One region of the Streptomyces sp. NPDC004610 genome, then DNA from elsewhere that is predicted to be linked to it. Evidence: riboswitches for the same ligand, from Rfam matches in the RefSeq annotation. Region 1 holds a riboswitch; each other region holds the start of a gene.

Region 1 (2,254 bases):
TGGGCGTACTGGGCGTAGTAGCCGTCGGCGAGCCGGATGACGACCTCGTTGCCGTACGCGCCGCCCCAGCCCGCCGAGACGACCGTGCCGGCGCCGACGGCCTTGAGCGAGGTGCCGGTCGGGACGGAGAAGTCGACACCGGTGTGGTAGCCGCTGGACCACATGCTGCCGGACTGGCGGTACGCGGTGCCCACGCCGCCGCTCGCGACCGGGAGGCTGGCGCCCGAGGACGACGCCGGGGCCTGGGCGGCGGTGTCCGAGGCCCCGGAGGACGAGGACCGGGTGCCGGTCTCGTCCGAGGCGTCCGAGGAGGAGCCGGACGGTTCCGTCGCGGGGGTCTCGTCGGTCTTCTCGGTCCGCTCGGTCTTCGCCGGCTGCTCGGTGGAGCCGCCGGACGCCTTGCCGCCGAGGGTCAGCTTGAGGCCGGGGTGGATGAGCGACGGGTCGCCGCCCACGGCCTCGCGGTTGTCGGCGTAGAGGGTCTGCCAGCCGCCGCTGACGTCCTGCTCGTCGGCGATCTTCGAGAGATAGTCGCCGACCTTGACGGAGTAGGTCCGGGTGCTGGTCTGCGGGGCCGCGGACTTCTGGTCGGCGATCCGGGTGACGGTCTGCTGCGGCACCGCGTTGGGCGCCGCGGTGACGGCTTCCACCGGCTTCTGGGGAACGGACTGGCCGGGGGCCGCGTGGGCGCCGGCGGCACCCATCAGCGGGAGGGCGAGTGCGGCGCCGCCGGTTCCGGCGACGGCGAGGGAGCGCGTAAAACGCAGGCTCCGGGGACGGCGGTGCTTACCCTTCGCGGGCATGGTGAATTCCTCTCCGGCGCCTGCGAGGTGAGCTGTCGGGTGCGAGCTGGAGATGCCCGGCCGCGTGGGGGAACGCGACTAAACCCCTAGCCGTTCCGGAGACCGGAACAGGCGTTGAGTCCTGTGGGTCCCCCGCTCCTGCCGTACACGGGTGGGTTGGGTGCGTGGTCCGGACAGCGGCAGGATTCGGCGTTCCATCCGGATGCGGTGGCGAACGTAAGCGACCAAGACGCGCAGGGACAAGCAAGGGGTTCCACCCGAAGGCCCTCTTCTTGATCCATGGTGGTATTTGCCGGTCACCCTCCGTCGCATTTCCACCTGTCGAATCACTCAAGGGCCCATGAAAACGGGACTGATTACGTGAGCATGACGGGCGACAGACGGTCACGGATATGACGCTGCTCACGTGACACCGCTCCAGCTTCCTTTATTCCCTTACGAGTTGGATTCAAGGTAATGAAGAATGTCAATTCGGACAGAAATCCCAGATACGGCACAGAAGGAGAAGTGGTGCATCGGGCGGTGAGGGGGAGGCGAGGGGGCGGACCGCCTTCTTTGCCCGCCTTTAGGCCGTTTCGTCATGTCGTATCGTCGAAGGGCAGCTGCCACCCGGCGACGGAGCCGGGCAGGCGAGCCGACTGGGAGGAGCCCCCGTGACGCAGCAGGTCCCGTCGACCGAGCCCGAACTGGCCGGAATCCGCAATTTCCGCGATGTCGGCGGACTGCCGACCGTGGACGGCCGCCGGGTGCGGTACGGGGTGCTGTTCCGCAGCGGCCATCTCGCGCACGCCACCGCCGAGGACGCCGCTTTTCTGAGCGGTCTCGGACTGCACACCATCTTCGACTTCCGCAACCTCGCCGACCGGGGCCTGGAGGGCCGGGATGTCGAGCTGCCCGGCGTGCGCAATGTGAACATGCCGCTGAGCGACCCGGCGGAGGGGGCGGAGTTCTGGGCGATGGTCCGGGACGGCGAGGTGGAGCAGCTCCGGGAGATCCTCTCCGAGGGCCGGGCGGCGGGCCGGATGATCGACTCGTACCGCAGGATCGTCGTCGAGCGCACGGGTGAGCACTCCCGGGTGCTGCACGCGCTCGCCGAGGACAGTGTCCCGGCCCTGATGCACTGCGCGGCGGGCAAGGACCGCGCGGGGCTGTCGATCGCGGTGACCCTGCTGGCGGTGGGGGTGGAGCGGGAGGCGGTCTTCGCGGACTATCTGAAGTCCAACGCCAAGCACCGCCGCTACAAGGTGCGCCGCGGCGGCGACGCCGCGACCGCCTACACCCCCGAGATCATGGAGCTGCTCAGTCCGCTCTTCGACGCGCGCGCCGAGTATCTGACGGCGGCCTTCGAGACCATCGAGGAGACCTGGGGCGGTGTCGAACCGTATCTGGAGCGGGGGCTGAAGCTCACCCCGGAGACCCGTGAGCGGCTCCGGGAGCGGTTGGTGGGCTGA
Region 2 (2,254 bases), on a different contig from region 1:
CCGGGCGGGTCATCATCGTGGACCGCCCCGGAGCCGTCCAGACGCAGCTGCTGCTGGGCCGCGTCGGCGCCGACCGGCACGACCGCGTATGGCCCGCCCAGGTGCTCGGCACCTACTGCCTGGGCGGCACCCTCACCTCCCGGCTGGACCGCGTCCTGCGCGAGGAGAAGGGCTACACCTACGGCGTCCGCGCGTTCGGGCAGGTCCTCAGGTCCGCGCCGGACGGCGCCGGGGCGTCCATGCTGGCCATCAGCGGCTCCATCGACACGCCGAACACCGGTCCGGCGCTGGACGACCTGTGGACGGTGCTGCGCACGCTGGCTGCGGAGGGGCTCACCGATGCCGAGCGGGACACCGCCGTGCAGAACCTCGTCGGCGTGGCGCCGCTCAAGTACGAGACCGCCGCGGCCGTCGCGAGCACCCTCGCCGATCAGGTCGAGCAGTATCTGCCCGACGACTTCCAGGCGACGCTGTATCAGCAGCTGGCCGCCACGGGCACGGTCGAGGCCACCGCGGCCGTCGTCAGCGCCTTCCCGGTGGACCGCCTGGTGACGATCCTCGTCGGCGACGCCGCGCAGATCAAGGAGCCCGTGGAGGCCCTCGGTATCGGGCCGGTGACGGTGGTGGCCGCCGAGTAGCGCCGGGCGGGGCCCGCGCGCGGGCCCTGGTTTCCGCCGGATGTGCGGGCAGGAGTGGCTGAACGGGGCGCACCCGCGCGGGGCCCTGGCGACGGACAGGTCGCCAGGGCCCTCCCGCTGTGCGGATCGCCATGCCCGATGCGCCGCGTTCGACGTGCCGTGCCCGCACAGCCATGCCTGAAGTGCCGTGTTCTACGTGCCGTGCCGGAAGCGCCATGTCTGAAGTGCCGTGCCCGCAGCGCTATGTCCGGATTGCGGGAGAGGTTGCCTGTCTGCCCTGTGGCATGCGCAACAAAATCCCCGATCCGTTTGGGGATTGAAAGATCTCCCGCTTAGCGTCACCGAGGCTGTTCGTCAGGCAGTGCGCCGCGTCCGCGGCACCGGACAGTCATCGCCGAGTCCCCGTACGGCGCGAGCCAGGGGAGCCGGGGACCCAGGTCCCTGGGGTGAATCGGCCTCCCGCACGCGTGCGTACGGGGAGCCGTAGGAGACCTTCCTGCTCCGAACCCGTCAGCTAACCCGGTAGGCGAGAGGGAAGGAAAGGACCAGCCACTCCATGGCGTTCACGCGCGCCACCGGGAAGCACCGGCGTCCCACCCGCACGCACCGCACCACCGCCCGCGCGGCGGGTGTCGCGGCGCTCACCACCTCCGGTGTCGTCGGCACCCTGGCCGCCCCGGCGCTCGCCACCGAACCGGCCCCCGAGCAGACCGGTCTCACCCCCGTCGTCAGCATCGGCGAGGACGTCGCCGTTCAGATCGACGCCCAGGCCGCGGCCCAGATGGAGGCCGCGCGGCAGAAGGCCGAGGACGCCGCCCGCAAGAAGGCCGCCGAGGAGGCCCGCAAGCGCGCCGCCGAGGAGGCCGAGAAGCAGCGGGAGGCCGAGGAGCGCGCCGCCCGCGAGGCCGAGCGCAAGCGCCTCAACACCTTCGTGTCGCCGATACCCGGCTCCTATGTCTCCACCAGCTACCAGGCGGGCGGCGCCACCTGGTCCTCCGGCAGCCACACCGGCATCGACTTCCACGCCGCCTCCGGCACCTCCGTGCACGCGGTCGGCCACGGCACGGTCGTGGAGGCCGGCTGGGGCGGGGCGTACGGCAATCAAGTCGTGATCAAGATGAACGATGGTACATACACCCAGTACGGGCATCTGTTGTCCATCGACGTGTCGGCCGGCCAGACGGTCACGCCGGGGCAGCGGATCGGGCTCTCCGGCGCCACCGGCAACGTCACCGGCGCGCACCTCCACTTCGAGGCCCGCACCAGCCCCGAGTACGGCTCCGACCTGGATCCGGTCGCCTACCTCCGCGCCCACGGCGTCGGCATCTGACCCGCCGTGCCCGCCTGACGGCGGACGGCCGTCGCGCCCGGCCACGCCCCGCCGCGTCCCACCGCACCCCGGTGAGTTCCACCCCCACCGACAAGCCCCGGCCCACCCGGCCGGGGCTTTCGCCCTTTCAGGCACTACCTGTCCAAAAAATATCCATGGAATCAGGGGCCCCGTCGGAAATTCCGGCCGATTGCAATAGAGTCACTGTTCCGACGTCAATCGGAGACGTTTCACGGGGATTAAGGCGGAGGTCGGTCATGCGTATTCCGGCGCACTCGGTGTGCAC
Region 3 (2,254 bases), on a different contig from region 1:
CAGCGATCTCGCCCTCCAGGCCGCCGAGTTGGCGCGGGTGCGCACCCGCCTGGAGGAGATGCTCGTACGGCACACCGGGCGGTCGCCGGAGCAGGTGAGCGCGGACATCGAGCGGGATCTGGTGCTCACCGCGCCGCAGGCGCTGGAGTACGGGCTGGTGGACCGGATCATCGGGAGCCGCAAGGCGACGGGGGAAGGGTGAGCCGGGGATGACGCTGCAGCCCGAGTACCCGCCGCTGCCGGCGCTGACCCGCGCGGAGGGCGAACTGATCGACCGTTATCTGGAGGCGGCCGATCTGCTGGGCCGGATCAACCCGGCGCGGCACGAGGACACCTACGCCGCGCTGCGGGCCGCGCAGGCACTGGTCGCGAAGGCGGCCCTGCTGCGGGACGCACTCGCGCTGATGCACCACCGGGGCGAGTCGGAACTGTCGTCGGCGACCCTCGCGCGGGCGCTGCGCGTGCTGGACGGCGAGCGCCGCACCGCGCGGGTCTCGCTTCCTCCGCGCTCCGACGGCTGAGGCGCGGACGACCGGGGACGGCACCCCGGCCGCCCCGCGCCGAACTACTCGGAATGCCGGACTCCGGTGTCAAACGGACCAAATGGATTACGTCCGTTCGGCGTATCGGATGGTCATTTTGACGACCCGGCTCGCTCGCCGAACGCGCCCCCGGATTGGGGTTTGGGAGGGCTCCGGTGCTGGTCCGGGGCGTGCGCGCATCGTGACACGCGTTCGCACACCCGGATGTCCACCCGAACGGGTGAGTGGTGAGTAACACCACAAATCCTCGGTTCCGTTGGGATTTTCGGACACGCGTAGGTGAAGATCCCTGACTGACGACAAGACCCCGCCACCGCGGCGGGGCGGTCCGGGCGGACGCCGAATCCTGCCGCCGCCCGGATGCCCGGTCGACAGGAGTGCATCGGCAGGAGTGGAGGACCCAGGTACGACGGGTCGCCGGAGCGCAGTTCGGCTTCGAGCGGTCCTTGGGGTGAAGCCGCCTTCGGGCGGCCGGGCTACTTCGCCAGCCCGAATCCGACAGGTCATCCTTCATAGGCGGCTGACGAAGGGTTGCGCATGACCGCGCTCAATCGTGTCCCGTCGCTCATGGCCCGCGCCGGTACGGCATCGGCGCTGACGCTCGCCGCGGTGGGCGGCAGCGTGGTGGTCCCGGGGTTCGCCTCGGAGGCATCGGCTGCCACGCACGCGACCAAGGCACTTCAGGTGGCCGCTTCCAAGAAGGGAGCGCCTTACAAGTGGGGAGCCACCGGACCCAGCCGCTTCGACTGCTCCGGGCTGACGCTGTACGCCTTCAAGAAGGCCGGCAAGAAGCTGCCGCGTACGGCCGCCCAGCAGTACAACAAGACGAAGCACATCTCGGCAGGCAGCCGCAAGACGGGTGACCTGGTGTTCTTCCATTCCGGCTCGAACATCTACCACGTCGGGATCTACGCCGGTAAGGGCAAGATCTGGCACTCGCCGAAGTCCGGCGACGTGGTGCGGCTCCAGAAGATCTGGACCAAGAGTGTCTGGTACGGGCGCGTGAAGTGACGGCGGGGGTCTGAGGCGGCCCCCTGGCGGGGCGGTGACGGCATCCGTGACGGGCCGTCACTGCCCCGGTGAACCGGGCCGGTTCCCGGTCCGAGCGCCGCCTTGCCGTGACGGGCGGGCGGTTCTGGTCCCGGGGCGGTGAGCGGCGACTCACCGCCCCGGGACACCGGCTCCGGGACGACCGGCTCTTGCCGGGCTCCCGAGAGGGCGCTCGGGCGCCGAGGGCGGCCTGGATGCCCGGTGGGTGGCTTGGATACCCCGGTGGGCGGCCTGGACCCCGGCGGGTGGCCTCGAACCTGGCAGGCGGTCGGAGCCCTGACAGGCGGTCCGGGTACCCTGCCGGGCGCCCAGCAGGCCCTGGTGGGCCATCCCGGTGCCACCCGGTGCACGCAGTGCACCCGGTGCCTACGGGCGGCTTCCGGGCGCACTGGCCCCGCGACGCACGGCTTCGAGTGCCCTGGGGCGGCTTCGGTGCCGCGGGACGGCTTCGGTGCCGCCGGGGCGGCCTCGGTGCCCCAGGAAAGCCTTGGTGCCCTGTGGGGCCCCAGGGAGCGCCTGTGGCGTGCCTCGGGCGGCGATTTGGGCCGCCGCCCCCGGAGCCGTGCCGGGCGCCCTGAGGCCCGTCGGGGACGCCCTGAGGCCCCTTCCGGGGCCTCTCTCGGTCCCCCGACCTCCCCGGGGCCTCCCCCGGACCTCCCCGG

What was found. Region 1 has a riboswitch for cyclic di-AMP ahead of ABZX40_RS11610 (LysM peptidoglycan-binding domain-containing M23 family metallopeptidase). Riboswitches for the same ligand answer to the same signal wherever they lie in the genome.
Positions count from the first base shown of each region.
Region 2: linked by a shared signal. The riboswitch ahead of ABZX40_RS28775 (M23 family metallopeptidase) and the one ahead of ABZX40_RS11610 (LysM peptidoglycan-binding domain-containing M23 family metallopeptidase) in region 1 are both predicted to bind cyclic di-AMP.
Region 3: linked by a shared signal. The riboswitch ahead of ABZX40_RS04065 (C40 family peptidase) and the one ahead of ABZX40_RS11610 (LysM peptidoglycan-binding domain-containing M23 family metallopeptidase) in region 1 are both predicted to bind cyclic di-AMP.

Region 1 is NZ_JBEXLA010000008.1:216,518-218,771, forward strand. Features, by position in the region: gene ABZX40_RS11610 (LysM peptidoglycan-binding domain-containing M23 family metallopeptidase) at 1-803, opposite strand, end outside; cyclic di-AMP (ydaO/yuaA leader) riboswitch at 808-1,005, opposite strand; gene ABZX40_RS11615 (tyrosine-protein phosphatase) at 1,457-2,254, shown strand.
Region 2 is NZ_JBEXLA010000029.1:98,160-100,413, forward strand. Features, by position in the region: gene ABZX40_RS28770 (pitrilysin family protein) at 1-638, shown strand, start outside; cyclic di-AMP (ydaO/yuaA leader) riboswitch at 1,021-1,182, shown strand; gene ABZX40_RS28775 (M23 family metallopeptidase) at 1,195-1,968, shown strand; gene ABZX40_RS28780 (GntR family transcriptional regulator) at 2,226-2,254, shown strand, end outside.
Region 3 is NZ_JBEXLA010000003.1:156-2,409, reverse strand. Features, by position in the region: gene ABZX40_RS04075 (ATP-dependent Clp protease proteolytic subunit) at 1-202, shown strand, start outside; gene ABZX40_RS04070 (hypothetical protein) at 210-521, shown strand; cyclic di-AMP (ydaO/yuaA leader) riboswitch at 870-1,076, shown strand; gene ABZX40_RS04065 (C40 family peptidase) at 1,080-1,553, shown strand.